2 regions of the Dehalobacter sp. TBBPA1 genome follow, and region 2 is predicted to be linked to the other one. Evidence: predicted binding sites of a transcription regulator. Region 2 holds the regulator's gene; the other holds the start of a gene.
The links. Region 2 encodes NrdR, which represses ribonucleotide reductase genes. Its sites were predicted from a motif close to CACNANATNTNGTG; they were not measured.
Positions count from the first base shown of each region.

Region 1: the regulator NrdR is predicted to act here: its motif matches at 11,838-11,851, upstream of AB3489_RS13415 (vitamin B12-dependent ribonucleotide reductase).

Region 1 is NZ_CP162385.1:2,728,309-2,743,966, reverse strand. Features, by position in the region: gene AB3489_RS13455 (sensor histidine kinase) at 1-810, shown strand, start outside; gene AB3489_RS13450 (hypothetical protein) at 950-1,336, shown strand; gene AB3489_RS13445 (hypothetical protein) at 1,357-1,917, shown strand; gene nifJ (pyruvate:ferredoxin (flavodoxin) oxidoreductase) at 2,181-5,732, shown strand; gene AB3489_RS13435 (YhgE/Pip family protein) at 5,839-8,046, opposite strand; gene AB3489_RS13430 (TetR/AcrR family transcriptional regulator) at 8,106-8,687, opposite strand; gene AB3489_RS13425 (DUF3787 domain-containing protein) at 8,883-9,053, opposite strand; gene AB3489_RS13420 (hypothetical protein) at 9,069-9,239, opposite strand; gene AB3489_RS13415 (vitamin B12-dependent ribonucleotide reductase) at 9,367-11,760, opposite strand; gene AB3489_RS13410 (zinc-ribbon domain containing protein) at 11,950-12,249, opposite strand; gene AB3489_RS13405 (DUF1294 domain-containing protein) at 12,598-12,873, shown strand; gene AB3489_RS13400 (HD domain-containing phosphohydrolase) at 13,014-14,072, shown strand; gene AB3489_RS13395 (ATP-binding protein) at 14,119-15,658, shown strand, end outside.
Region 2 is NZ_CP162385.1:571,888-587,545, reverse strand. Features, by position in the region: gene AB3489_RS02885 (VanW family protein) at 1-527, opposite strand, end outside; gene AB3489_RS02880 (hypothetical protein) at 725-2,977, opposite strand; gene AB3489_RS02875 (WYL domain-containing protein) at 3,017-3,316, opposite strand; gene AB3489_RS02870 (NYN domain-containing protein) at 3,535-4,359, opposite strand; gene AB3489_RS02865 (hypothetical protein) at 4,577-5,833, opposite strand; gene AB3489_RS02860 (hypothetical protein) at 6,026-6,151, opposite strand; gene AB3489_RS02855 (anaerobic ribonucleoside-triphosphate reductase activating protein) at 6,464-7,135, opposite strand; gene AB3489_RS02850 (ribonucleoside triphosphate reductase) at 7,197-9,320, opposite strand; gene nrdR (transcriptional regulator NrdR) at 9,403-9,861, opposite strand; gene AB3489_RS02840 (hypothetical protein) at 10,139-10,906, shown strand; gene metH (methionine synthase) at 10,965-14,456, opposite strand; gene AB3489_RS02830 (response regulator transcription factor) at 14,743-15,426, shown strand; gene AB3489_RS02825 (sensor histidine kinase) at 15,516-15,658, shown strand, end outside.

The sequences.
Region 1 (15,658 bases), 860 kb from region 2:
TTGAAAATCATGGAAGAGGGAGCGATACAACTGGCCGCCGGAGAGCAGATCAATGATTTGGCAGTTCATTCAGGTGATGAGCTGGAAAAGATGGCAAAAGCCTTCAATAATATGAAAAACCAAATCAGTACGGCCGAAAATATGCGGCGGGATTTTATGGCAAGTGTGTCTCATGATCTGAGAACTCCGCTGACATCGATCAACGGTTTTGTCCAGGGAATGCTGGATGGATTGGTAAAACCTCAGGACTATCCAAAGTATTTGAATATTATTAAAACGGAAACAAACCGTTTAATGGGGCTGACAGGTGAAATCCTGGAATCAGCGAAAATTCAGTCAGGGGAGATTACACTCGCTAGGAAGTATTTCCTGGTCGGGAATACCCTGGAGGAGATTCTGGAAAGCACAGGGATGAGGGAAAATCCTAAAAACATAGAGCTGATGATGGATTGTCCGGACGGACTGGAATTATACGCGGATCAGCATCGTTTTAAACAGATCCTGATCAATATCCTGGATAATGCGCTGAAATATACCGGAAAGAACGGAAAAATCAAACTGACTGTAACGCCGGAAGACGGCGGGATCAAATTGAGTGTTCAGGATAACGGGAAGGGAATCGCACCACAGGATCTGCCATTTATTTTTGAGAAATTCTACCGGGCAGATAAATCCCGGCAGGAGGTGGAAGGCGGAACCGGTCTTGGTCTTAACATCACCAAGATGCTGGTTGAGCAGCACGGCGGTAGAATTAGCGCTTCCAGCACCTATGGGCAGGGAACGGAGATTGTGATTTTTTTCCCTGGCTAAGCTAATACCTAGAATTTTAAAAAGTACGGTCATAATTTTACGTATTATTTACAACTCATCTGTTTTGCTTTGATATTTTTTCTTTAAAATAAGGCTGTAGACCGATGGTCTGCCTGCCTGAAGTACCAGGAGGGTAGTGATGAAAGGTAGAGTGTTCTTAACGACATTCCTAATTCTTTCCTTTTTTGTCACGCTGAGCGGCTGCTCGGGCCAAACGGATCAATCGAAGAATTCCGAAGTGCCGCGAAACGGTGTTCAGACTGAAGACCAGCAATCCGCGAACAAAGACGATCAGGTACAAAGTGATGGAGCAGGAATCGATGGAGCGGGAATTAACGGAACGGAAACAGACGGGACAGAAAACAAGGAGTCCGATAATCAAGAAATTTCGGTGGTTGCAAAATCAGGTACACGGTCGGCAGATGAAGAAAAAGAAGCTGTATTGGACGAGATTTCCAGAGAGCTTGATGAAATCATCAACACTGTGAATGCGATGGATGATATTGAAGAAAATGATCTGAAATAACATTGTGGGGAGGAAGCAATATGAAAAGAATAAAAGTTGTGCTGTTGGCTGTTATGAGTGTTTGCTTAATCCTTAACAGTGCGCTGGTTTTTGCCAAGACAGACAAAACAACGGATGGCACATCAAGTAAACAGAATTCCGAAAGCAACAAGCAGATGAATACTGAAGATAAGGGTATTACTGTCCAGCAATGGCAGAAGGAACTCAAGCCCTTATTTGATGAAATCCGTGCCAATAAAACAGAGACGATTCATTTGCGCAATCAATTGATTCAGCTTCGCAATAATGCAGTTGCCAAGATTAATGATCTTAGACAACAGAATGAGAATCTGACCGATGAACAGATGGAAGCCCTGCTTGCTCCGCTGAAGAACTTTTTGCAGACGCTCAAGGAAGATAAAACTGAGATCGAAGGCCAGTTGGGCGACGTTCAGCAGCAAGTCGTTGATCTCAGAAAGACAAAAAAAGAACTGGATATTGCTCAGGCCAAAATAACACTGCATAATATTATTATGGCACAAGAACAAAGGATTACGGCGCTGAAAGCGACGATTGAAGATTTAGAGGATTTTCTGGATTAGACATTCTCAGTAATGTCTGATGAAAGATCAAAAATGAGATTAACAATAAGCCTTTGAGATACTGCTAATAGTAACACACTATTGGCAGTGTTTTTTTGTAATTCTTGCAAAATTGATTGGTTTGCACTTCTGTGCATTTTTCGCTGGAAAGTATCAATAATATAGATCATAAAGCTTAGTACCGAGTTGACGAGGTACTGGATCATCAATTTAATAATGGATCACAAATATGGATCAAACTTAAGCTAAAAGGAGGTCTTTTGATGCCAATGAAAACGGCCACGATGGATGGCAATGAAGCTGCAGCGCTGGCGTCCTACGCCCTGACTGAAGTTGCCGCCATCTTTCCGATCACTCCGTCATCTCCGATGGCCGAAGGTATTGATGAATGGTCGGCGCACGGCAAAAAGAATATTTTTGGGCAGCCTGTAAAAGTTGTGGAAATGGAATCTGAGGCTGGTGCTGCGGGAGCCGTTCACGGATCACTCGCTTCAGGAGCGCTGACCACCACTTACACCGCTTCTCAGGGGCTGCTGCTGATGATTCCGAATATGTACAAGCTTGCCGGGGAACTGCTGCCGGCCGTGTTTCATGTCAGTGCCAGAGCACTGGCAACCCATGCGCTGTCCATCTTCGGCGACCATCAGGATGTCATGGCCTGCAGGCAGACAGGTTTTGCGCTGTTGGCATCAACCAACGTCCAGGAAGCACATGATTTTGGATATGTTGCTCATCTGAGCGCTATCCAATCCAGAATTCCGTTTCTTCATTTCTTTGACGGATTTCGTACGTCGCATGAGTATCAAAAAATCAGCTTAATTGAACAGGAAGAGATCCGAAAAATTGTAGACGATCAGGCGCTTCAGGATTTCAGGGATCATTCCTTATGTCCTGAACACCCCGTTGTAAAAGGATCAACGCAGAATCCGGATGTCTACTTTCAGTTCAGGGAGGTTTCCAATCCGTTTTATGAGAAGGTCCCGGATATTGTAGAAGGCTATCTGCGGGAAATAGAAAGAATTTCAGGACGGGTCTATCACCCTTTTAATTATTACGGAGCACCGGATGCTGAAAATGTCATTGTGGCAATGGGGTCAGTCTGTGACACGGTTGAAGAGACGATTGACGTTCTGCAGAAGAGAGGGGAAAAGGTCGGGATGGTGATCGTTCATCTTTACCGGCCATTCTCGGCAAAATATTTCTTTAATGTATTACCCGCTTCCGTCAAAAAAATCGCGGTTTTGGACCGCACCAAGGAGCCGGGAGCTTTAGGCGAACCGCTCTACCTCGATATTCTAGAATTATTCAGGCACACCTCGGATGGGACTCCGGAACAAATAGCCTATCAGCCGGTTATCGTGGGGGGGAGGTATGGGCTAGGATCCAAAGACACAACGCCTTCTCAGATCCTGGCGGTATACCAGAATCTGAAACAGGACAAACCAAAAAATCATTTTACCATCGGGATTGTGGATGATGTCTCCGGTACTTCTTTACCGGAGGGTGAATGGCTGGATACAACCCCGGAAGGGACCATCAATTGCAAGTTCTGGGGGCTTGGTTCCGATGGGACTGTCGGGGCAAACAAATCGGCGGTAAAGATTATAGGGGACAATACCGACCTTAACGCCCAGGCCTATTTTTCCTATGACAGCAAAAAATCAGGAGGGACAACGGTTTCCCACCTCAGATTTGGCAGAAGTCCGATTAAGTCCCGCTATTTGGTCTTCAGCGCGGATTACATTGCCTGCCATAATCAATCGTTCATTTACCATTATGATCTCCTGAAAGGAATCAAAAAAAATGGCACTTTTGTTTTGAATTGCCCGTGGAAGAGCCTTCATGAACTTGAAGAGCATCTTCCGGCATACCTGAAGAAAACGATCTTTCAAAACAACATCCATTTCTATGTCATAGACGCAATTGATATTGCTTCGCAGATTGGCCTGGGCGGACGGATCAATATGGTGATGCAGGCCGCATTCTTTAAGCTGGCGAATGTCATACCGATTGAAGATGCCGTTCGGTATCTGAAAAATTCGATTGAAAAAACCTACGGCCGGAAAGGGCAGAAGATCGTTGAAATGAACAAAGCCGCCGTAGATCAAGGCATCAGCCGGCTTATCCGTATTGAGGCGCCTGCTTCCTGGGAGAGTGCCCAGGATCAAAAAACGGAGCTCAAAGAAGAACCCGAATTTATCAAGAAAATTCAGCGGCCGATTGCGCGCTCTGAGGGAGATGAGCTTCCTGTCAGTACCTTTTTGGGGATGGAGGACGGGAGCACGCCTCTCGGGACAACAGCCTATGAAAAACGCGGTATTGCAGTCCAGATTCCAGAATGGCAGATAGACAAATGTACTCAGTGCAATCAGTGCGCCTATATTTGTCCGCATGCGACGGTCAGACCCTTTTTATTGGATGATCAGGAAAAAGCCCAGGCACCGGAGACATTTATAACGAAGGAAGCTGCCGGAAAAGGACTGGAGGGCCTGCATTACCGTATACAGATTGCCCCTCTGGACTGTACAGGCTGTATGAACTGTGCCGACATTTGTCCTGCTCCGGGAAAAGCATTAATCATGAAACCGGCCGAACACGAAATCGAAATGGAAGCGGAAAACTGGGAATATGCGTTATCCATTCGGCCCAAGGAAGACCGTATGGAACGTAATACCTTAAAAGGAAGCCAGTTTATCCGTCCACTTCTGGAGTTTAACGGTGCCTGCCCGGGCTGCGGGGAAACGCCGTATGTTAAACTGCTGACCCAGCTCTTTGGGGAACGTATGATGATCGCCAATGCGACAGGCTGTTCCTCAATTTGGGGGGGAAGTTACCCTTCCATTCCGTATACGACCAATGCCGAGGGCAGAGGACCGGCCTGGGCCAACTCACTTTTTGAAAATAACGCGGAGTACGGATACGGCATGTACCTCGGCGCTTTGCAGATCAGAGAAAGAATTTCTGCCCTGATGCAGGAAGCCCTGGCGATGGAGCTGTCCGAAGAAATCAAGACAGCTTTCAGAGAATGGCTCGATGCGTACCAGGACGGGGAAAGGTCGCTGACCGCTTCCGCCAAAGTGCTTCAGGCATTGAACGGCAACGCTGCCTTGGGTCTTCCTGTCATCCGTGAAATACTGAAGAGGAAGGACTATCTCGTCAAACGCTCAGTTTGGGCAATCGGCGGGGACGGCTGGGCGTATGATATTGGGTATAATGGTGTCGATCATGTCCTGGCCAGCGGGGACGATGTCAACCTGTTTGTAATGGATACGGAGGTCTATTCCAATACAGGCGGGCAGTCCTCCAAAGCGACCCCGACAGCCGCGATTGCCAAGTTTGCCGCCGCAGGCAAAAAGATCCGGAAAAAGGACCTTGGCATGATGGCGATATCCTATGGCTATGTTTACGTCGCTCAGATTGCAATGGGAGCGAATATGATGCAGACGATCAAAGCGATTACAGAGGCTGAAAGATATCACGGACCGTCCCTGATCATTGCCTATTCCACCTGCTTCAATCATGGTCTTAAGAACGGGATGGGGATGAGCCTGGCCCAGCAAAAAAAAGCAGTAGAGGCAGGATACTGGCATCTTTACAGGTACAATCCGGATCTTAAGCAGCAGGGTAAAAATCCGTTTAGTCTTGATTCCAAAGAACCCAAAGGAAACTTTAAAGAATTCCTGGAAAGCGAGATCCGTTATGCTTCTTTGAAAAACGTTTTCCCTGAGATTGCCGAAGACATGTTTAGCTTGGCGGAAAGACATGCGGCTGAACGTTATGAGAGCTACAGGAAGATGGCAACCTCCCAATCCTAATCTACAATTATTCGGCTATAGAATTATATGGGGCTGTTACAGACGAATTTACTTTCATTCGTTCTGCAACGGCCCCTTCGATTATTGAAAGAAGATGACCTACTGTCTATGAAACAACGGTCATTTCAACAGCGGATTTTTCCCTTTGCTTTTTCGTTGCTCTGATGCTCAGCAGTAGATTTACTGCAAAAATTACAACTGTGATGCCTCCCAATATAGACAGATTCTCATACAGAAAGCTGTAGTTGACGCCGGATATTACTTCTTTAAGTGCATTGATTGCGTATGTCATTGGTAAATATGGATATGCGTTATCAAAGAATTTCGGTACAAGCTCCAGTGGGAAGGTTCCTCCGCAAGCCGTAAGCTGAAGGATCAGTAAAAAAAGTGCCAAAAATTTGCCGACATCCTTGAGGTTCGCGATCAAAAAATCCACAATGGCGGTGAAGCATAAAGCAATCAGAATGCACACGACATAAAACATGAAAACATTCTTCACCACCAGATGCAATCCGTTCTGTAAAACAAGAGCTAATGCCACCGCTTGAACTGCAGCTACCAGTGAGAATCCAATAAACCTTGGATCCGCAGGCAGATATCTTGAAAGACGGCGTTCAAAATTGATTTCCGGATCAAGGTAAATAACAATTAGCATGAGGATTGCTCCGATCCATAATGACAACGAAATAAAATACGGTGAAAATGCTGTTCCATAATTCGGCACTGGATCAATGCTCAGCTGATTAAGCTCAACAGGTGTTGCTGCGTAGGTATCGAGTCCAGCAAAATTCGCCGTTTTGTCATTTGCTGTTGTGATTGAATCCGCAACCGCAGTCTTTGCCTCGTTGATGCCATCATTCAAGGTCTGACTACCGTTTAGAAGCCGCTGTTCGCCATCCGGAAACTTAGCCGCACTGGCGTTCAGTTCACTGCTTCCTTGGGCAGCTGCCGCTATATCCATGGCAGCCGTCTGGATACCGGAATTTAGTTGTGGATACGCAGCTGCCAATTCTGCGGAACCTTCCGCCAACTGTCCTACACCACCAGATAGCTGATTTAAGCCGGCCCCTAACTGATTTGCCCCGCTTGCCAATTGCGTTGCACCATTCATGAGTTCTTTTGACTTGCTATCGATTAATGCGATGCCGTCATTCAATTGTTTACTTCCTGCCTGCAGCTGTTGGGCACGGCTGACTAAAGTGGCGGTGTTGCTTTTCAGTGTGTCAGAAGCAGTGTTTAGCTGATCCAGGGAGCCTTGTGATTCTTTGTATGTTGCCAAGATACTCTGCATATTTTTATCTGCCAATGCTTCAGGATGTGCTGTTACGTATGATGTCAGAGAATCAGCGATACTTTGATCGGTAGATGTTAAGCTTTTAACGCTTGCCAGGTACTGGCCCATACCATCGGCGTATTTTTGCATATTTGCAGCATAATCTGTTGTTCCTTGGTATATCTGCGCTGAACCAGCTTTGGCTTGATCGAAACCGCTTGTAAATTGTTGAAGCCCTTGAGCAAAGCTAAGTGAACTCATGGCGAAAGTCGAAAGCCCTGATTGTGATTGTGTAAGACTTGCATTCAATGTTGTCAGTCCAATGTTAAATTGCGCCCAATTAGCATAAAACAGGTTGGAACCCTCAGCCAATTTGTTAAACGCCAGGGTGCCTGCATTTAAACCATCATTTAGTTCAATGATGCCGGTATTCAGTTTTTCCTGATTATTTTTCAGCACACTGATTTCATTTGACAGTTGACTGGAACCAGCAGATATTTTCCCGAGCCCATCATTCAGTTCACCTAAATCCTCAGGAACCGTTTTCATTTCGGTCGTCATTTCACTGACGATTTCTTTGGTCACCTTTTGTGAAACCTTATCTTTAAATTCGAGCATGACTCTGTTCAGAACCTGGACAGCAAGGAAATTTCTTTTCTCTTCCGGCTGATAGATGATGATGCCCTCATTCTTATCTGATTTATCTGCCGAAGCTATTTTTTCTGAGAAATCGGCCGGTATCGAAACTTCAGCATAATATTCTCTGTTTTGTATTCCTGTCTTTGCTTCTGCGTCCGTAGTCAAAACCCATTTGATGTTTTCATCGGATTTTAGTTCTTCAGTGATCTCATTTCCTAAATTTCTTGACTTACCATTGATAACTGCGCCCTGGTCCTGATTGACAAAGGCCACAGGAAGCTTCTCTAATTTGCTGTACGGATCCCAGAACGCTGAAAGAAAAAATACACTGTATATGAGGGGAAGAATGATTACAGCTGCAATAACTGCTCGTTTTCTCCAACGTTTTTTCTCTAATGCCATGACATTTCCTCCAAATTGCTATTTATAACTAATTAGCTACTGCAGCTTCTATTGTTTTTTCAAAGATTTTCTGATAATTTGATCCCAGTTAACCAATACCCTTTGATTTCTTCTACGGTGGCTTCGTAAGAGATCTTCTGATTGGATAATAGGATACGAAGACTTGCTGCCGCTGTCATGCCAAATATGGAGACAGCCAGAAGTTCCGGGCCCAAAGGCCTGATTTCCTTCTTTTCTATTCCTTCCTGAATAATTTTTTCAATGAATTGCAAATATTCTCTTAAACTTTCACGCAGCAGGAGTTGCCTGTCTTGTCTTCCCCAAACTTCGCTTAAAAGTACTTTTGCAAACTCAGGATGTTCAAAGGAAAGCTTTGTTTGAACCTCAATTAACTTTTCTAACTGTTGGATTGCTCCTTCTACATTTTCGGCTGATTCTTTAACTGTTGCGACAAATTGGTCGATAGTCCAGCGAATCATACTGACAAATAATTCTTCTTTGCTTTTGTGCCGGTAAAATAATGTCCCTTTGGCAACTTTTGCCTGAGAGGCAATGTCTTCCATTGTCGTTCGTTCAAACCCATTGACAGCGAATAATTGAAGTGCAGCCTGAAATATTGCTTTATCTTTTTGGTTTGTCATCCCTTTCTCCTTTACATTTTAAACTGACTAGTCAGTCTAAATACTATGCCTTAAGGATTTATTTGTCAAGAGAAAAAGTTTATCATTCACAAGAAGAAAGCATTTTTCTACATTAAAGTAATTAACAATAGGAAAGGAGCTGCTGCATGCGAATGATTATTATTCGCTTTGCAACAGCCCCTTAACCCAAATTGTTTATTTTTCGTTGGAATCCACATATTCTTTGGCATTGCGAACTTCAAGTTCTCCGGGAATGCCTACATTCGATACAGGCTTCTTTGTTTCAAAGCGGCTGTCCCAGGCAGCGGTAGTATGTTTCTCAACAGGGTTCGCCATAAAAGTTTCCTTCTTTTTATTATTGGCCACTTTTCTATTCCTCCGCTACGCTTTATCCGGGGACCGTCTTCTATCTTCAGCCATCCGGCCAATCGCCTGCGGACTGGCAAAAGCAATCGAGCCTGCCGGCATCGGATGAGTGTTGTTCAGGTGACCCCAAGCAAGCGAGTTATTGGTTGTCAATACTTCTTTGACTTTGCGTCTGTCTTTCGCCATCGCGTGATTCACCTCACCAAGAATTATTTGCTGCCTGTAGTTTTTGATATTTATTAAAAAAAAATACACAGTCATTAATGGAAAATGATGACTGTGCATTGACTGTGCATTTTCAAAAGTCGTTATTTTACCCGCATTTGGAATAGCCGCAGTGGATGCAGACCATGCAGCCGCCTTCGTGATTCACAGGCATTCCGCATTCAGGGCAGGCATTGTCGATCGCGACGGCGGCCTGAGCTTTTTTAATTACAGCTTTTTCAGTTTTCTTCAAATCATCCGAAAGGACAGGTTCTTCCGTTTTATTGCGATTGATAATCGCAGAATTACCGTTTACGCCGATGTCCTTATACTTCTTGATTACCCGCGAGATTGCATCCGGGCACGAGGTGACATTGACACCTTCTCTTCGGATGCAGGCGGGGCAGCGGATTCCACGGATCTGCTCTATGATAGCATCAACAGAGATGCCCGAACGCATCGCGATCGAGATTAGGCGGGAGGTTGCTTCCGATTGGGAAGAACAGCCACCGGCTCTTCCCGTATTGGTAAACACTTCACAGATACTGGTTTCATCGGCGTTTACGCTAACATAGAGATTACCGCAACCAATTTTAATCTTTTCAGTGACGCCGACAGTCACCGGCGGGCGGGGCCTCGGCTTGATGGTAGGCATCGGTGCAGAAGCGGTTGTTTCAGATTCAGTGGTGGTCTCGGGCTTTGCAGTCGTCTCAGGTTCAGCTGTGGCTTTGAAATCAGCCGCCGGATTGGCAGTTTCTTTCGTTCCGGCAGACAGCACCTGCTGTTCACGGCTGCCGTCCCGATAGACCGTAATTCCTTTGCAGCCAAGCTCAAAGGCTAGGCGAAACGCTTCGGCAACATCTTCGCAGGTAGCTGTATTTGCAAAATTAATAGTTTTGGAAACCGCATTATCCGTATATTTTTGAAAAGCAGCCTGAATTCGGATATGCCATTCAGGAGTGATCTCCTGCGCGGTAACAAAGACCTTCTGTACCCATTCCGGGACTTCCGGCAAACCGAAGACGTTACCTCGTTCGGCAATTTTGGCCATAAGCTCCTTTGAGTAAAAGCCATACTTATGCGCATAATCTTCAAAAAGCGGGTTGACCTCAATCAGTGCCGTACCGTCCATGACCGTTTTAGTATAGGCCACGGCAAAGAGCGGCTCCACGCCGCTGGAAGCACCGCAGATCATCGATATCGTCCCTGTCGGGGCAACTGTAGTCAGTGTAGCATTGCGTAATTCGATCTTGCCGTCATAAATGGAACCCTGATAATTAGGAAAGGTACCGCGTTCCTTGGCCAGTCGCTGGGACTCTATACGGGATTCGGTACGGATGAATTCCATAATCTTTTCGGCGAAGGCTGTACTTTCTTCGGAAATATAGGATGTCTGCAGAAGAATCATCAAATCTGCAAAACCCATAACACCCAGGCCAATTTTCCGGTTTCCTTTGACCATTTCTTCGATTACGGGAAGAGGATATTGGTTGACATCAATCACATCATCAAGAAAACGGGTCGCGAGCCTTGTGACATAGCCTAAACGCTCCCAGTCAATTACGGTCTTTCCATCCTTTTCCGCCGCCATAAGCTTTAAATTAATGGAGCCAAGATTACATGCTTCATTGGGGAGTAAGGGTTGTTCGCCACAGGGGTTGGTAGCCTCAATCACGCCAATATGCGGCGTCGGATTATCGCGGTTCATCCGGTCAATAAAGATCATGCCTGGTTCGCCGTTCCGCCAAGCGTGGTCAACAATTTTAGCGAAGACTTGTTTGGCAGGGAGCTTGCCTGCCGACTTTCCAGAATGAGGGTCAATCAGGTCATATTCCGTGTCATTTTCCACAGCTTTCATAAATGATTCCGTTACAGCAACCGAAACATTGAAGTTGTTAATATCTCGGTTATCTTCTTTGCAGCTGATAAATTCCAGAATATCCGGGTGGTCGATCCGAAGAATGCCCATGTTGGCGCCGCGTCTTGTTCCTCCTTGTTTGACAGCCTCCGTAGCGGCATTAAAGACTTTCATAAACGAAACCGGACCGGAAGCAACCCCTCCGGTGGAACGCACCATGCTGTTCTTCTGGCGCAGCCGGGAAAAGTTAAAGCCTGTTCCGCCGCCTGACTTATGTATAATTGCTGCATGTTTCAGTGCATCAAATATATCCTCCATACTGTCCCCGACCGGCAAAACAAAGCAGGCACTTAACTGTCCAAGGTCACGCCCGGCATTCATCAGTGTCGGCGAATTCGGCATAAACTCCAAATTAGCCATGACGGTGTAAAATTCTTTGGTCAAATCCTCAATTTCCTGCGGATTCTTACCATACTTTTCTTCAGAGCCGGCAATGACCGAAGCAACCCGGTAAAACATCGCTTCCGGCGTCTCGCATTTTTGGTCATTTTCCTGCTTCAAATATCTCCGTTCCAGGACAACTCTGGCATTCGGCGAAAGATTGGCTTTGGGCCACTTTTTCCAAACTTCCGTATTGTTACGCAACGTTTATACCTCCAAAATTCATTCGGACTGTAAATCCGGTTAGTAAACTACAAGTAGTGCTATATAAAGTTTACAGATACTATATCTGGTAGTCAAGGGGTCAAATGGAAAAATTAATCATAATAAATAGGCTCTCAAAACAAAAACCCCCCCGGGTAAGATACCCGGAAGGGTCTGATAACAATTAAATTACCAGTTGTTTCTGGAGCGGGGTTGGTAGCAATCCCGGCAATAAACAGGTTTGTCACCAGTAGGTTGGAAAGGTACTGTGGTTTCTTTGCCACAAGCAGAACAAACAGCAGGGAACATTTCACGTTGAGGGCGCGAATAGCCACCATTTCTGCTCTGTGCTTTTCTTGCTGAACGGCATTCGGGGCAGCGGCCTGGTTCGTTCGTGAATCCTTTTTCAGCGTAGAATTCCTGCTCGGATGCAGAAAAAGTGAATTCACGGCCACAGTCTTTACAACTTAGTGTTTTGTCATTATACATAAATGACCTCCTAGATTTATTACCCGCCTCATTGGAAGTTGATTCGACATCTTCCCTGAGCCTGAGGCAGTCGAGAAGGTCTTCTAATCCCTCAAATATTAACGAGCAATACTTAGTATAACTAAAAAAATACAAATTGTCAAAACAAAGTATAAAGTATTCTGGCTAATTTTTCAAACTTCTCAGCATTTTTTCTATTAATCTTTATGTTTTGTCCTATATCTTTATATTTTGTCCTATTTAGTCCTAATATCTTTTCAAGCATTTCTCTGCGTATTTTTTTCCTGTCTCATTCATGGTATGATTTTGGTCATAAATGGTTTTTAAATGAGCAAGGAGGCTGCAGATATGGAATATATCTGGCTTATATGGGGATACATTGTCCTTGTAAATATTTATGGTTTTTCCGTTATGGGGTGGGATAAATATAAGGCCAAACGGGGAGGCCGGCGGGTCCCTGAACGCCGTTTCTTTCTTACAGGACTGATATTTGGTGCTCCGGGGATCTATCTGGCCATGCGTTTCTTTCGGCACAAAACCAAGCATAAGGCCTTTGTATACGGTATCCCTGTTCTGATCATATTGAATATATCTGTTCTTGTTTATTTTCTGCAAAAATTTTAAAAAAATTTGTAGAGATTCCAAGGATAAACATTTTTTATCTAGAATTTCCCATAAGAATAAGGTATATTAAGATATAGTGGCCGGCTGACCGGAAATTTCCTCATTAATAAGCAGTTGATTTGTGAAAGATTGGGAGGCGGATGAAGATAAATACTGATAGTATTTCAAGGGCCAGAATACTGATCGTCGACGATAATTCTGTAAATATTTTGTTACTTGAAAAACTGTTAAAAATGTCGGGATACAGCAATATCATGTCCACCACTGATTCCAGGGAAACCCTGTCCTTATATCGGGAGCATAATCCCGATCTGATTTTAATGGATTTAAGGATGCCTTACCTTGATGGATTTGAGGTAATGGAGCAGTTGAATGCAGTCAAAGAGGATGACTTTCTTCCGATCATTGCCATTACAGCTTACAACGATCAGGAGCACAGACTGAAAGCCTTGACACTCGGCGCCAAAGATTTTATTGGGAAGCCCTTCGATTATGCTGAAGTTCTGATGCGAATCAAAAATATACTGGAAATACGTTTACTGAACAACGAAATCAAAAAGAACAACCGCAGACTGGTCAATAAAGTCCAGGAGAGAACAAAAGAACTGGAAGATTTGCAGGTTGAACTGATCCACAGGCTGGCGAGAGCCGCAGAATTTCGCGACAGCGAGACAGGAAATCACATTCTGCGAATGAGCAAATACACGTATGAACTTGGTAAAGCCTTCGGACTGCCGGAAAAAGACTGTGAACTAATGTTTCATGCCAGTACGCTGCATGACATTGGGAAAATTGGCATTCCCGACGAAGTACTGCTGACACCAGGAAAACTCACTCCCGATGATTGGGAAAAAATGAAAACCCATACCGTTAAAGGGGCTCAGATCCTGGCCGGCAGTTCAGCGGAAATGATTAAGCTTGCTGAGCAGATTGCGCTGTATCATCATGAAAAATGGGATGGAAACGGTTATCCGAACGGGCTTCAAGGAGAGGAAATCCCGTTGGTGGGACGAATCACCGCCATTTGTGATGTGTTTGATGCTTTGATTTCGGAGCGTCCTTACAAGAAGGCGTGGGAAATCGACGAAGCCTCAGCTGAGATAGAAAAAGGCAGAGGCACACACTTCGATCCTTCTCTTGTCGATCATTTTCTGAAAATTATGCCGGTAATCAGGGAAATTACGGAAATCTATAAATAACAAGTTCTGCCCATGGTCATCGAATGTAATAAACGGCGGTGTTGGAATGAGGTCAAAAGAGTTAAAGAAAAAGCTACCGCTTTTACAGTGGACTTGGCGCACCTATGTTTGTGAAGCACTCATTCCATTGATTATCATGGGATTGGTGTTTATTGCTATTTTCATTCTCGCGCACTTCTGGCTGCATAAAGAAGTATCAGGTATGTCGATTGCTGATCAGGGAGAAAAGCTCTATGCCGCGCTGAACGGGTTAAGCGATCAATTGTACCGTATTGGCCGTTTTATCATTGTAGGTCTTCTTATTTTCTATAGTATATTTATCATCATGTTTTACCGGAAAGCCCATCGAATAAACAAGGCGATCTCGGAGCCTCTGGCCAGGATTAAGCAGATGGTCCTTGATATCGGCACAGGACAGTACCTTCAGGAACAACCGGATTTCTTCATTGAAGAGCTGCAGGATACTGCAGTCTCAGTCGTACAATTAGGTAAACGGCTGTATCATCTCGACGCCAATCTGACAGTTTACCAGTCTGAAATCAGAAAAAAGGAAGAAAATTTGCAGGCCCTGGTCAAATCTATTGATGATGCTATTTTTGAAGTAGATGAATCCGGAATCGTTCGGAATGCTTGGACAAATGATCAGAGTATTCTGATTAGACCGGCTGCTGAAATCATTGGTTCCTCCTTTTATTCCGTTATGGATGAGGAGACCGTAAAAATCAACATGACCTTGATCAGCCGTGCTATTCAAGGCAAGGAACCGGAGGTATTTGAATATTTCCTGAACACTTCAAAAGGCGTCCGTTGGTATCAGGCACGGATAGCCCTTATTGACAATGATAGGCATAGTGTTTCCATCTCCGTAAGGAATATTACCGATAGGAAGGCCCTGGAGAATTCGCTTATTTCAGCCAAGATGGAGGCTGAACGGGCCAGCCTGGCCAAATCGGAATTCCTCTCGAGTATGAGCCACGAATTTAAAACACCCCTGAATGCGATTATGGGCTTTGCCCAACTCCTGGAGATCGATACGGAGGCTCCTTTAAACGAATTTCAAAAGCAGAGTGTCAAAGAAATCTATAAAGCAGGGAACCACTTACTTGACCTGATTAATAAAGTCCTTGATCTCGCGAAGATTGAAACAGGCAAATTTGATGTCGTGATTAAACCGGTAGAAATAAAACCTGTCGTAGAAGCTTCGATCAATTTAGTCAAGCCTCTGGCTGATCTAAAAGGAATTGTGATCATGGCAGCGTATTCCGGGTGTGAAAATTATTGTGTGGCGGCAGATCAGATCCGTTTGAAACAAGTGCTGCTGAATATTTTTTCGAATGCAATTAAATATAGTTTTGATAATGGAATGATTGAATCCAGCTGTCAGGAGTTAGATGGGTGGCTGCGGTTCAGCATCATCGATAGTGGTTTAGGCATTCCGTTGGAAGAACAGGGTAAGATATTTGATCCTTTTTTCAGGGCATCGAATATCAACCATTTAATCGAAGGTACCGGGATTGGGTTGCCGGTTGCCAGAGAATTGATTGAACTGATGGGCGGAAATCTTGGATTTGACAGTCAAGAGGGAA
Region 2 (15,658 bases):
ACTGTAGCCCCGCTTCCGAATGGTTGAGTCCGGTTGGCATCCGGAAATACGTCATGAGTATGACGCCACCGCTCCGTAATTAGTAATGGTGTATGTAAGGTCATCCAATAAATAAGGTTCGATAGTTGGCATAGGCCCCCTCCTACTCCAGGAATAAACGAACCGTTATTTAGGACCATCCCTTCTGAGTAACCTTTTGCCTTAGTTGGTTTGCCAACCAAACGCCAGATTGAAAGTGTCTCTCCTGGTTTAAGAACTAGCCCATTTATCTTAGCCGTAGCCAACTTTAAATTGGTCACTTTGTTTTCCTGCAACCACATATCAACATTTCGGAGGCGCCGATACAATGGGGTACAATGATCAGCCACCTTGAAAGGAAGTTGACTTGTCTGGAAAGTAGTCGCATACTGTGTCGAACTGACAAAAAACCATTGGAAGTAACGACGCCAGGTAAAGTAAAGCCCTCCAAAAAACAGTCGAAGCCTTGAACGAGTCACTGGCCTTTCAGACTGATATACTGACTTCATAGCCAGAGCTTTTCACTCCCCCCATATTTGCGGATATGTCATATAACGTCTCGAGTGTTTACGACGCGTCCCAACCACATTCATATTGGCAAAGTGTCGTAAACACTCTGTTAAATGAAGTTGGTCGCCCACAGCTTCAGCTACGCCACGGACGGCGGCACCTCAAATTTTATCCTCTTCCAATAACTGATATTCTATCATTCCAAGCAATTAATAGTAGCTAATAATTCAGCTAAATGTACACCTTGCATATCTAGTATTGGCTCATACATAAATGAATTCATATGAATGTTTTCAGGAGTCATCATAACGACTTTTTCTAGATGTCTACAATGATTGTTTGAAAAATTAGAAACATACTGCTTATATTTTGAATATAACTGACCAGTCTGGTTAATATTGTCTTGTATCTCTTTGATAATATTCACTCCATTAGTAACATGTGACTTAATTTGCTCCATCATATATTCTTCTGCTTTAAGCCTAATTGCAATTGATAGGACAATTTTATTCTCAATATTTACTTGATTATATAAATTGGGATCACTTGAGATTTTGTTTGCTTCACTTACTATTATATTTACTACACTATCCTTTATCTCAGTCGCAAAAGCGCCCCCATTATTGAGCCAGTATTTGTTATAAATATACTGTAATTCATTCATCGAGATAGTATAAGTATCTTCTTTAATATGTAAAAGATTTGTTAGTCTATGATAATCGGTGATTTCAGGATCAGTATCTGAGTAAGTATACTCTATCAGATTTCGAACGAAAGGAATCGCCGCAATAATAAATGTTTTAGAGTTAATTAAACATTGGTCTTTGATATAACTAAAATAATTCTTAATATAGTTGCAGGGAGTCAATTTGATACTATCTTCTGTTTCTGAAGATATATAGCAGTTTCTACCATTCACTAATCTTGACCCCAAGGTGCGATAAAAATCAAAATTATGAGTTAAGATTATTATTGTAAATAATTTATTACCACTTAAACTAAAAGTGTTTTTTATATCGTTTATGTATTCAATAATCGCATACTTGTTTTTGTAGTCGAAAGAATCAGCTATATCATCTAAGATCAGCAAAGCAGGTTTATCTTCTTTACGTAAAATTTCTACTTTATAAATTAAATCTAATAAGTAATATGCTCTTTTTTCCCCAGTACTTAATATATCGAGCAATTCATTTTCTTTAATCTGTCTAGCTCCATTATTCTTATCTTCAAAGATATAATTAAAAATAGGCATCTTGTTTTGAAGAATAACATCTTCTTGATTGCTAGGTTCAAGCTTAAAAGGCACATGAAATCGTTCCTTAAAAATAGTCAGTACTTGGCCCCATCGAGTCTCTTGATTTTTAGCTTCTAGATAAATTTCCTTTATTTTTTCAAATGTTTTATCATATAATTCAATCAATTTTTTGAATTCAGAAATATTATCTCTGAAAACTTCAATCCAAATTTTCTTCTTGAATTCCTCTATATTCTCCAGTTCAATGATCAATTCAGGCTTAGATTGTAAATAAACATCTAATTCTTTTGTTCCTTTATTTGCGTCAATTTCGGAAGTGATTTTATCAAATATCTTTTTAATCTCAGCGTCATTTAATATTTTTTCCTTTTCTTTTTCTAATAATTTATTTAATTGTTCTTCGCTGGTAATTGTGGGAAATGAGTCATCTTTTTCTTTAGGTTTGATAATAACTTGATGTTCTGCTTTAAAAAAACCATTTTCTTTTAAATTTTTAGCAACATTAGAAAAATTTTTATGATCAAAAATTCCCTTGTGTAAAAATTTTGATTGATTCAAAAGCTCCTCGTATTTTTCAGAATACTGTTTAATAAGTTTTGCATTATTATCTTTCTTATAGAATGCCAAGGATTGCGGGTCAAAAAGCACAGAATGATTAATATCAGAAATTAAAAAGCTACTTTTCTTGCCAATATCTATTTCATCATTAATCAATTTTAATGTTTCATAAATGTCTCTAACTGGTTTTTTAAAATCTTCACTAATAGATTGTTCCGGATCAAATTTTGTTCTTAAACTATAATTGAGTTGCTGTTTAATATTATTAAATAAATTTTGTTTCGTTTCAATTAAATTAGCATGAAGGGTTATATATCTTTGTTGCAATATTGGATCAGCCATAAGTTTTCCTTGTTCTTTTGTTAATGTTTGTTCAAATGGACTGATAACAAGTATGGCATCTTTGTCAATAAGGTTATTTGTTTCATCCTTTATTTCGCAAATTGTTGGCAATCCATAAACTCGATCAGAGGGCAGCCTATCTAATGACAAATCTTTAAATGTATTTGCTAATGATGTTTTCATTGTTCCATTAGGGGCATATAAAACTACGGCATTATCAATGGTAAAATCTAGCACTTGAGTTATATTTGAAATTCCGTAACAATTTGCAAGGTTCAAATGCATTTTTTTCATTTTTGTTACCCCTGTATTAAATTTTTTCTAAATCAAATATTAGGCCTCAATTCTATAAATAATTTGAGTCATCCCTTTATCATCAGGATTGTAATCATTCTTAATCTGAAAATATTCATCAATAATTTCCACAAAATCTATTTGATCAAGCAAGAATAGTCGCCATTCTGGAAGGTGACCAGAAGAGCTAAATCCACCCACTTGATATGCTCTCAATGACTCATTCCCTTTTTTATTAATCCCAATTAAATATGGATGTACAATTCTTTCTGTTCCTTCATAAGAGATCCTTACTTTTTTTAATTCTTTGATTGCGTTTCTGAGATTTGTTCTTACCATAATAATCATCTCCATTTCATATATATATAATTTTACCCCTTATGAAACCGCGCTAGGACGGCGCGGTCTTTGCGACCAATTTTATTTAACGTTCAAGAGTTCCCGAAGCGTCATTCTACATTCATATAATCAAAGTTTTGGGAACTCTGTGTTCTCTGATGTGCGGCGGGCCCGCGGAGCCAGAGCCCCACGGATGGGGCGCCTTAATCAATAAGTTGCTAATCAATATCTTCATAAGATTTAATCACTTTATCATCTGTCAATTGCGATGCTATACCATTTTTAACCAAGTCCATTTCATAAATTTTAACGACAAAATCTGCAACCGTTCCTAACCGATTCGAAAACTGTTGTCCCTTTCTTTCGGGAGGAAACCCTTTAATCAACTCAACGACACCAACATGCTTGCCTCTTTTCTTAATGTATTCAATAGAAGGAATAACATCTGCATCTCCAGATATTATTAGTGCAAAATCATAAATACTTTCTAAGGTAACTATGTCTACTGCCATACGTGTATCAAGCTCTTTTTCAAGAATCACTTTGGTTAACGGTTTTATTTTCCAATGACCGCAACTAATTACTTCTATAAAATCCGAACTACGTTGTAATCCAGTATAGAAGTTCCCAAAACCATCAATATTTGCTTTTCTTTTCTGATACCATGCCCTTGTTTCTTCAAAAAGCACATCCCAAGCTTTTTGTGCAACTTCATTTTGTGGCATACCAGCATTCTGTTTTCCTATTAAGTTCATGTAAGTTTTCTTAGGTTCTTTTTCTTTATTAAAAATTTCATATAAATGTTGTTTAGTTTCTGGTTTATTAAAATCCCATATGTCAATACTGCCAACAGCATACCAATAAACTCTATTCATTAATGTTGTAACACTACTACCCCTGAGGCATTCACTCCATATCTTTACTGATTCGTCAAATACATACCTAAAAAATGTCTCGTAATCTTTAATCTGAATCTGTATACCTACTTTACTAAGCGAACCTAAGAAGTTTGAGCCATCAACAAATATAGTTCCTTTAAACACCTTTTTCCTCCCCCTGTAAATCTAAAAATTCTTCTACTAATCCGCGCCAAGGATGGCGCGGCACTTTCCGCCGCATTTCATTTAACGTCCCGAGAAGTCCCGAAGCGTCTTATTACTTTCATATATTCTAAGTTTCGGGACTTCTCTGTTATCGGATGGATGAGGCCCCCATAGACAGAGTGCGACAGGAAGTCGCACCCTTAATAATATATTTCTTCTATTTATTTTCCTTTATCTTAGTGCTTTTACCCATCTTTTCCATATATGCAGATATTGGATTCTCCATTATGTCTGGGCTTTCCATTAATTGTCTTACTTGCATGGCCACTGATGTACGGTATGTTTCTAACTGAGGTACTAAGGTATAAATATTTGTAGTATCTATTACAATTGTTCTAAAATTGTTTAAATCAAAAGGTATATAGTCAGATTTCCTAATTAAGTGTATTGTTGGTAAGTTAAATGTATGTCTTAAAGAAAGCTCATAAAATACATTGGGATTATGAAATGATAAATCAGCGATTACCAGTTTTGAGTTAACAATATGTTCAATAATTTGCGATGTTATCATCCCTGGAGTGCTTATTTTATCAGCTCTCACAACATTCAACCCAAATTCCTCTAATGCTGGTTCTACAATACTATTAAGAAATAAATCTGAATGGTTTCGCTCCTCAGAGTCTTCTTGTCCAATTGGGGTAATATAAAAGCAAGTTCTAGACCATTTGTCTCCATCATTATTTGAAGTAACACTTGCTAATGGCTTTGATTCAATTGTCATCTTTGGCTTTTTATCAAGAATTTCATTTTTGGGAACGATAGCTTCCTTTGCGTTTATACTCATTTCTTCAATTAATTGTTCAATAGAGATTATTCTTTCAGAGCCTGCTATTACTCTGATTAAACCAATATATTTTGCATTAATAATGAATAGCTCTACACAACTTGTACAATCATCACTTTCTAAACCCTGATCTCTAAGAAAATCAATCATTACGGACTTGGCAGGTAGTTTCATGTCCTTATATTGATTATATAATTTAGCGAAATAATCATTGCTTTCAATAGCTAATTTAAAATTTGCTTCTACTTTCTTTGAAGGGATTTCGTCAGGATTTGTAGCAATATTTCCATCTGGAGATAATTCAATATAATCTGCTTGATATCCCCCTATTGTAATTCCGTATTTTGAAGAAGTTGTTACTAAAGTTCTACTAGGACCACTATCAGGTGACTTTCCAATTTGATCAAATAATGTTATTCTTCTGATCTTTTGACCGGATGCATATTGCCATATTCCATTAGCAATTGTTAAGCTCTCTTCGTAGGATAAGGTTGGTATTACTCTATTTGCCCTTTTTTTCTTACCCTTCTTTGAATCACGTGCATCTTGAGTATTTACTTGGGACTCCAATAAAGCGTTACCACTTTCAGGTTGAACTGTCTCAGACGCGTTTTCAATTTTCTCTTCCATCTCCAAAGCCTCCTTAATTATTCATTGTCTATTTAACTTCTATAATCACCACATATCTTTTCATCAAATTAATCCGCCGCATGGATGCGGCGGTCTCAGCCTCATCTTTCCGATAACGTCTTTTTCCCGAACTAGGTTCGTATTATATCTGAATATGGAGGTATTTACGAACCTAGTTCGGGAATATTTCCTTTAGCTGTTATTCCAGCTTTCTCCAATGCTGTCAAGAGGACTTTTGATTTTACCAAGATCTTTTATGCTAACATGAGTATATATTTCCGTTGTTTTTGAACTGCTGTGTCCAAGTAATTCCTGGATATACCTTAAATCATGCCCACCTCAAGTAGATGGTGGCAAAGGAGTGTCTTAAGGAGTGTACGGATACCCTTTTATCTATAGATGCATACTTACAGGCATTGATAAATATTTTTCTCCTCACTCTTACAAGAAGGTGAATATTTTTCAAAAAAATACCATTCTTTACTATTTTAGTATTCCATGGAGATATGGTCAACATTTTTTACAGCAGCAAGACAAATATTCAAAAGTAGTATTCAAAAGTATTTCTGACAAGAATAAATAAAGGATGATCTCTGTTCAATACAGGGATCATCCTTAATCTTTAATTCTTTATTTCAAGCCACGGACTGGGCAGTTTAGCTTCTCTCCCATTTCTTTAAGCCAGGAATCCGGGTATGCTTCATAGGTTTTTCCATCGAGGACTCCCTGGGGGGGCTGGCGAAATTGCTGGAGCACCCAGCTGGTCTCCTGACCGAGAAGCTTACGGATCGCAGTTAAATCCTCAAAAGGATGCCAGACCGGCAGCACTGTTGTCCTGAATTCATAGGGGATTCCGTTGTTTTTGATCCATCCGATCGTTTCGGATACCTTGTCGCCACTGTTCCTGCATCCGGTCAGCTCCGGATATTTTTCCGGAGTGCACTTGATATCCATCGCAATATAGTCTAAGCAAGGCGCAACTTCCTGGAGTTTTTCAAGGCAACAGCCGTTTGTATCCAGCTTCACCTTAAAACCTAGTTCCCTGATTTCCCTAACCAAAGGCACAAGGGCCGAAGATAAAAGCGGTTCCCCGCCCGTTAGACATACTCCGTCCAATAGCCCTTTTCTGGTCTTCATAAATTCTATGACAGCGGAAGGAGAAGTCTGCGGCTTCTCCTTCACATCGACCAGGGCAGGGTTCTGGCAGTAACCGCACTGGAAATTACATCCCCCAAAAAAGACGGTTGCTACAATATGACCGGGATAATCTACCAGAGAAAAAGGTTCAATATCCATCAGCATAATCTTTTATCCATCCCTTTTTATGCCATTCCTGCAAAGTTCGCATTATTGACTTAGGTTGTTATTTTGCTACGCCGTCAAACAGACTTGGCGTGACGCCCGTAACACGGTATTTGACAGTTTCTTGTTTCTCTTCCTGTTTGCCAGGGTTCATGGCGGAGATCGGTCTATAGAAGCCGGTGACCCTCGTCATGACTAAGGTTTCCCTGCCGCACTCGGGGCAGTTAAAATGTTCACCTTTGATATATTTGTGGTCTTCGCAGATGCTGAAGGTCGGAGTCAGCGTGAAATACGGCAGCTGGAAGTTCTCAAATACCCTGCGTACGACAGCCTTGGCGACGGCAAGATCATCGAGACTTTCAGCAAGATAGCCATGAAGCACGGTCCCTCCGGTATAAAGCGTCTGCAGGTCATCCTGAAGCTCCACGGCGCGGAACAGGTCGCTAGTATAGCCCACAGGCAGGTGGGTGGAGTTCGTGTAATAGGGTTCATTGTCACCGGCCGTAATGATATCGGGATAATGCTTTTTGTTGATTTTGGCCAGACGGTAGCTCGTACCTTCCGCGGGCGTTGCCTCAAGGTTATAGAGGTCTCCGTCTTGCTCCTGGAATTCCTGGATGCGGTCTCTCATATAGTTCAATGTTTCCTTGGCAAAATTCTGTCCGAAAACAGTGGTGATGTCATCGGCGTCCGAAGTAAAATTACGGATCGCTTCATTCATGCCGACCAGACCGATCGTCGAGAAGTGGTTCGTCCAGTACTTGCCGAAACGTTTCTTGATATCCCTCAGATAAAATTTGGTATACGGGTACAAGCCATTGTCCGTCAGGATCTCCAGCGTTTTGCGTTTGGTCTGCAGCGAAGACCGGGCGATGTTCATGTGGTTATCAATCAGCGTGATGAACTGGTCCCAGTTGCCTTTAGCCAGATAGCCGTACAACGGCAGGTTCAGGGTTACAACCCCTATGCTTCCTGTGAGCGGATTGGCTCCGAACAGGCCACCTCCGCGTTTTCTGAGTTCCCTGTTGTCCAGACGCAGACGGCAGCACATGCTTCTGGCGTCCTCCGGATTCATATCGGAATTGATAAAATTCGCAAAATACGGGATTCCGTATTTATCGGTCATTTTGAAGATCGCTCTCGAAACTTCACTGTTCCAGTCAAAGCCCTTCGTGATGTTGTACGTCGGGATCGGGAAGCTAAAAATATTGCCGTCAGCATCACCTTCGAGCATGACCTCGCAGAACGCCATATTGATGATATCCATCTCAGCTTGATATTCCCGGTACGGCGTATCCAGGAATTTGCCGTCAACGACAGCGGGCTCATCTTTGATGGCTGATTCGGCCGCCCGCACATCGAGCGTAATATTAAAGAATGGAGACTGGAAACCTACCCTGGTCGGGACATTGACATTGAAAATAAATTCCTGAATCCCCTGTTTGACTTGTTTATAATCAAGGTTATCCACTCTGACGAACGGAGCAAGATAGGTATCAAAGCTGGAGAGTGCCTGAGCACCGGCAGCTTCTCCCTGTAAGGTATATACAAAATTAACGATCTGTCCGAGTGCGGAACGAAAGTGTTTGGCCGGTCTGGAGGTCGTTTTACCTTCCGCTCCCCTAAAACCTACCAGAAGCAGGTCTTTGAGATCCCAGCCGACGCAATATGGAGCAAGATCTCCCATGTCATGATTATGCAAAGCACCGGAATCGTGCGCTTTGCCGACTTCAGACGGAAGCAGGGACTGCCAGAAAGCATTAGTCGCTTTGCTGGTTACAAACCGGTTAAGCCCCTGAACCGAAAATCCCATATTGGAATTCTCTTTGATTTCCCAGGTTCCCAGCCCCAGGTAATCAGAGAATAATTGATTGTTATCGTTTTTGGCGCTTTCCTGATTTCGAATGATTTCATGCTGGAAGCGGTATCTTATATATGCTCTGGCGACATTGGTATTTCCTGTCTGCATCAGGACATCTTCAACTTTATCCTGAATCTGCTCGATTTGGAAGCCTTCATTCTTACTGTAAGCAGCTTCCAATTCCGAGAATACCCTGTCGGTAACGATCTTCGCCCAGTTGGTGACATTGGGGGTTTCGGTAGCGATAAAAGCCTTTTCTACCGCCTTGCGAATCTTCTCCTGATTAAAAATTTCTCTTCTTCCATCCCTTTTCACAACGTACATGGCTTAGTCCTCCTGCTCCCATATATATTTATTTGCATGGATATCCTGTCTTTATCGCAAGGATCTCAATTGGGGGACTGTTTTATTTGCGACGCTTTACCAGTCCGTTCAACTCTTCCATAAACTTCTGAATATCCTTGAACTGCCTGTAAACAGAAGCAAAGCGAATATACGCAATTTCATCTGCTGCAAACAGTTTTTTCATGACGGCCTCACCGATCAATTCGCTCGGCACTTCACGGTCGTTGATATCACGCATTTCTCTTTCAATATCAGTGACCATTGTTTCCAGCTGCTCAGTGGACACGGGGCGCTTTTCACAGGCCTTGTTCAATCCGGACAATAGTTTGTGACGGGAAAAGGGCTCTCTTCTGCCATCCTTTTTCACGACAATCAGCTGAAAATCCTCGTAGCGCTCATACGTCGTAAAACGCTTTGTGCAGACATCGCATTCCCGTCTGCGTCGGATAGCAGTACCTTCCTCAATTTGTCTGGAATCCAGCACCTTCGTGTCGTCACTCTGGCAAAAAGGACAGCGCAATACCCTCATCCTTCCTATATCTTGTATATTCCTTATTTTATCAACACTATATATAGTAAGCAATCGCCTTTTATTGGCGTTTTTATGCATCTAAGGCCTTCTATATGGATTATTTTACGTTTTGCTTGCGATTTTAGTTCTTGAAGATTTCATGCAAAACATTACTTAAGTCCCAAATCATTGCAAAATAAATAAATCAAGACAAACACACTTCCGTCAAAAAAACATATCCTTTTATTGTAAATATATTCCATTATAACCATAAGGAGGAATCCCCATGAGTATTGGTCAACCCTCCTATCTTCTGCAAAAAGTTGCACCGATTGTACTGAGGGAACTTCAGCCATACATCGCCGGTAAAGTTGGTCCCCTCGTTGCTGAAAAAATTGGCATGCCCATTGCCAGGAAAGTCGGACTTCCACTTGCTAAAAGAATAGGTATTCCTATGGCCCGTAAAACCGGTACCTTTTTATTGAACCGGGTCGGCTATCCGCTTATTAATAAAGTCATTTTTAAAGGAAATCCCCCTTCATTCCTCTTGCCCGGAAATCCCCAGGCAAACAGTGGCACAGGAATAAAGACAATGGTGACAGAAGCAGGATCAGGACTTGGACCAAGTTCAGGATCAGGAAATGGTACCGATACTGGAATAAGCACCGGTCCAGGTACAGTTATTAATACAAGTAAAGGTATAAAAAGGACAAAAAGAACAGAAACAGGAATAGAATCTAAAGCAGGTGTACGCGGGAGAAAACAAACCAAAGCAGAAAAAAAGATTGAAAAGCAAAACAGAAAGCGTCAAAAAACACGGAGAGGCTTGTTTAGCTTTGGTAAAAATCTTCAGTCCTTCCCGACTGGAATCCGTCCGCAGAACCAAATAGTCCCCGGGCCGATAGTTCCTTCTCCTAACCAGGAAGCACCGAGTACCTTCGTCCAGCCTGTTGTTCAAAATCCAACTGTCCAAAATTCTTATGAACTATTTGATCAAAATCAGAATTATGCTTCAAGTCTATTTAGCAGAAGAAGGCAAAACTATGGTTTTTGAAAAATTCGAAATCCCGCCTCAGTCTCGAGACGGGATTTCATGGCGTTTATTGCAGAGATCAACGGTTAATATTAAATATTTTAGCTTCGGGATGAGAAAAAACAACAGCGCTAACAGACGCTTCGGGGTCCATCATGAAATTCTCTGTCAGCGTTATTCCAATCTCCTCCGGTTTCAGCAGTCTGAATAGCTTAGCCTGTTCTTCCAGTGCAGGGTAGATCGGGTAGCCCGGAGAAACCCGGATGCCGTTGTCAATCCCCCAGATTTTACGCATTTTTTCATGCATGATGTCAGCAAATGCTTCAGCCAGCTCCAGGGCCAGAACCTGAAGAAGAAAAGACTTCAGGTATTCACCCTTGTCCCGGTAATTCTCGGCCTTTTCTTTAATCCCCAGGCCCGTGGTCAGCGCGAACATTCCAAGATAATCATACGCCTGCTCCTGTCCAACATGCTTGTTCCGGGGGCGGACATAGTCAGCCAGACAAAGGCCATTATCTTTTTGCTGACGCGGGAAACTGAGTTCTTCAAGGACAATATTTGAATCCATAATAGCGACCGTATTGCCGTTCGCACAGGCCGGATAAAACGCGAATACCCCATTGACCGTAATCAGCTTGTGTTCTTGGATCTCTTCCAGGAAATCCTGAACAAATATCTGGATTTTGGCTGATTTATCTTGGGAAACATCTGCGGAATCCAGCAGGAGACTTTCCGCTGCCTTGATTTCTTCCTGGGAAGAGTGGCGCAATTTGTTTTTGACACCGAGATAACGCCTCAGGATAAAAGGCAGATCCAAGTTCGGGATAATCTCCGCCAGCGGATAATCCAGAAGGACCTCCCGTGCTGTATGCTGCGGGCGGCAGGCAGGTCCGTCAAAGCTGACCGGCGAAAACTTATTTTCGATGTGGTTGTCAGAAATACTGCCGGAGATACTGTCTGGGATGTTACCGGAAATCGTACCAACATTACCGGCCTGATCATTATTTTTAGCTACGTTATAGCTTCCGGAATCATTAGCCGGTTTTCTTTTTAGACCATTCAGGAGATTCAGGCCATCCATAGCGTCGCGCGCATACAGGACCGGTCCGCCGTATTGCGGAGCGATCTTTTCTTCGGTATATTTTCGGGACAGAGCCGCGCCTCCGAGAATCAGCGGGGTATTGATCCCGGCTGCCTGCAGGTCCTGGGCCGTCAGCAGCATTTGCTGAACTGATTTGACCAGAAGTCCGGATAACCCGATCGCATCAGGGGCCTCTTTCCTAGCCGCTTCAATCAGCTGTTCAGAACTGACTTTGACGCCAAGGTTAATCACCTTATAACCGTTATTGGACAGGATGATTTCCACAAGATTCTTACCGATATCATGGACATCGCCCTTGACCGTCGCGAGCAGTATCTTCCCTTTGACCGCATCTTCGGCTTTTTCCATATAGGCCTCTAGGATGGTCACCGCTGCCTTCATGACTTCGGCACTCTGCAGAACTTCAGCCACGATCAGTTGGTTCCTGTTAAAGAGGCTGCCGACTTCCTCCATCCCCTTCATCAACGGGCCGTTAATAATTTCGAGCGGCCGGTATTTCGTCAGGGCCTCGTACAGATCGTTTTCCAGGCCCTCCTTGGAGCCTTCAACAATCGTTCCTGCCAGCCGTTCCTCAACGGAAAGCCTGGACGTCTGTTTTTGTTCCGTGACCTTTTTCTCTCTGTAAAAATCGGTAAAGGCTTTTAAGGTCTGGTCATTCGTATTTAAGAGCAGGTCTTCGGCCAGTTTTTTCTCTTCATGCGGAATCGTCGCATAACGTTCCAGTTTTTCGGAATTAACAATCGCGTAGTCCAGCCCGGCTACGGTATTCAGATAGACGAATACGGCATTCAGCACTTCCCGGCCTGCCGCAGGCAGACCGAAGGAGACATTGCTGATCCCAAGAATCGTCTTGCATTCCGGATATTTGGCCTTAATCAGGCGCAGGCCTTCAATGGTCTCAACTGCGGAACCGAGATACTTAGCATCCCCGGTCCCTACCGGGAATGTCAGCGGATCAAAGATAATATCGGCAGCCGAAAGACCATATTCATACACCAGCAGATCGTAAGAGCGTCCGGCCACTTCGAGCTTGCGCTCCCGGGTCAGGGCCATACCCTGTTCATCGATTAATCCGACCACGACTGCAGCCCCGAACTTTCGGATCAGCGGAACAACATCATCGAAGCGTTCCCGTCCATTTTCAAGGTTGATCGAATTGATAATTGCTTTGCCCTGAATCAGCCGGAGTCCAGCTTCCAAAACCGCAGGATCGGTCGTATCCAGCATCAGCGGCACTTTGACTTTATTAACAACATGGGGTAGAAAACTGACCATATCCTCCAGTTCGTCCCGGTCTGGATTAGCCACACAGACATCTATGATCTGAGCACCCTTCTTGACCTGGTTTCGGGCAATCTCGGAACCTTCTTCATAATATTCACCGGCGATCAGTTCCTTAAATTTGCGGGAACCGATCACATTGGTCCGCTCGCCGACCAGAAGCGGGCGGTTGTCTTCTTCGGGCCAGACCGGTTCAAGCCCGGTGATGCTGCTCCGTTCCGCTGCCATTGTCCGTCTTGGAGCATACTTGGCCAGGGCTGCAGCCAGCGCTTCGATATGGCGGTCCGTCGTCCCGCAGCAGCCGCCGGCGATGTTCAGCCAGCCTTTGGCTGCGTAAGCGGCCATCTTTCCGGCAAACTCTTCCGGAGTTTCCCGATAACCGCCTTCTTCATCCGGTAGCCCAGCGTTCGGGTAACAGCTCACGGCACAAGCGGCAATTCCCTCCAGGGTTCTGAGGTGATCGTTCATCAGTTCTGCGCCGGTGCCACAGTTCATACCGACGGCAGCAGGCTTCAGGTGCTGTATCGAAATATATAAGGCTTCAATATTCTGCCCTGCGAGCATCGTACCCGAGGGTTCAATCGTCACGGAAACGACCAGCGGCACTTTCCGCCCAAGTTCAGCAAAGGCACGCTGGATCCCGAGTCCTGCCGCCTTGATATTCAGTGTATCCTGACAGGTTTCGACGATCAACAGATCGACGCCTCCCTTAATAAGGCCAAGAGTTTGGCGGTAATAAGCCTCTTCGAGGTCCGTAAAAGCAATACCGCCTCCAAAGGCCAGCATCTTGGTCGTCGGACCCATGGATCCAGCTACAAACCGCGGTTTTTCCGCTGTGGACCATTTGTCGGCCGCTTCGCGGGCCAGCCGTGCCGCAGCCTCGTTGATTTCCATATCCCTGTCCCTGAGATGATATTCCCCAAGGACAATATTTGTACCTCCGAAGGTATTGGTTTCAATGATATCCGCACCGGCTTTCAGATAGGCCTCATGAATATCACGCACGATATGAGGACGGGTGAGCGTCAGGATTTCGTTGCAGCCTTCCTGCTCAGGCCCTCCAAAATCTTCAGCAGACAGATTCTTCTGCTGAAGCATGGTCCCCATTGCTCCGTCCAGAATCAGAATTTTTCTCGTAAGCAATTCATTAAAAATCTGTTGTTTCATGGTCTCACCACTTCTTTGCAAACTTTTCCTCCAAGCTTCCCTTGGGTTTATCATATTATTTTACCATGATTATACGATTCGTCCAATCTATACATTTCGTATTTCCTGCGTATTTCCTGAGCAGTCATTTTTGTATATTCTAAGCTTCGTAGCAGCATATCCGGATATTCTGAGCTGCAGAAAATTCTTGTTAAAATTGCTCAAACCGTTAAAATAGTAATATATGGCGATATTCAGACAAATATGACTGTATTCAGTTTCCTTTCAGAATAATCGTGTATTTTAAAGACACAGGAGGAATAAACGAATGGCCAATAAATTCAGAATACTTGTCGTGGATGACGACGCTTCAATCCGCCAGATGCTCAGCCTGGGGCTGAAGCAGGAGGGTTACGATATCGGAACAGCGGACAATGGAAAAAAGGCACTGGAAATAATCCCTGTCTTTGAACCTCATGTCATCATCCTTGACATTATGATGCCGGTCATGGACGGATATGAACTATGTGAATCCATCCCGGAAATATCCGGTGCTTCCATGATTATGCTGACTGCCAAGGATACATCCAAAGACATTGTCAAAGGACTGCGCCTCGGAGCCCATGACTATCTGGTTAAACCTTTTCACTTTGACGAGCTGCTGGCCCGGATCGAGGTTCAGCTGCGTAACCGTTTCCCGGATCTATCCGGCAAAAGAACCATTGGCCGGTTTACGATCGATGAACTGAAAAAGTCAATCCTGCTCGATGATCAGCCTCTGCAGCTTTCTCCTACTGAATATAAACTGCTGTCCTATCTATTATGGAACAGCAACCAAACGTTGAGTAAAGAACAAATCCTGATTCACATCTGGGGTTACGATTTTGAAGGAGAGGACAATATCGTCGAGGTATATATCCGCTATCTTCGAGAGAAACTTGGGGATCTGGACCATACAATTATTAAAACCGTCAGGGGCCTCGGTTACCACCTGCAGACGGAGCAGCAGTAACCGGCAGTCTGCACGAGATATCAAATATCAAGCATTTTACACAGGAATATCATGACGCATTGAATGTTGATCACATTAGGGAGATCATCATGAAAATTCATCCTCTGGAAAAATTAAATATTTGGCGGCAATCCCTTGTAGGGCAGCTCCTGCTGCGTTTCTGGGTGTGCCATATCATTTTTTTTACGTTAATTGGGGCTATTCAGTATACTTCCTTGAAAAATTCCCTGTA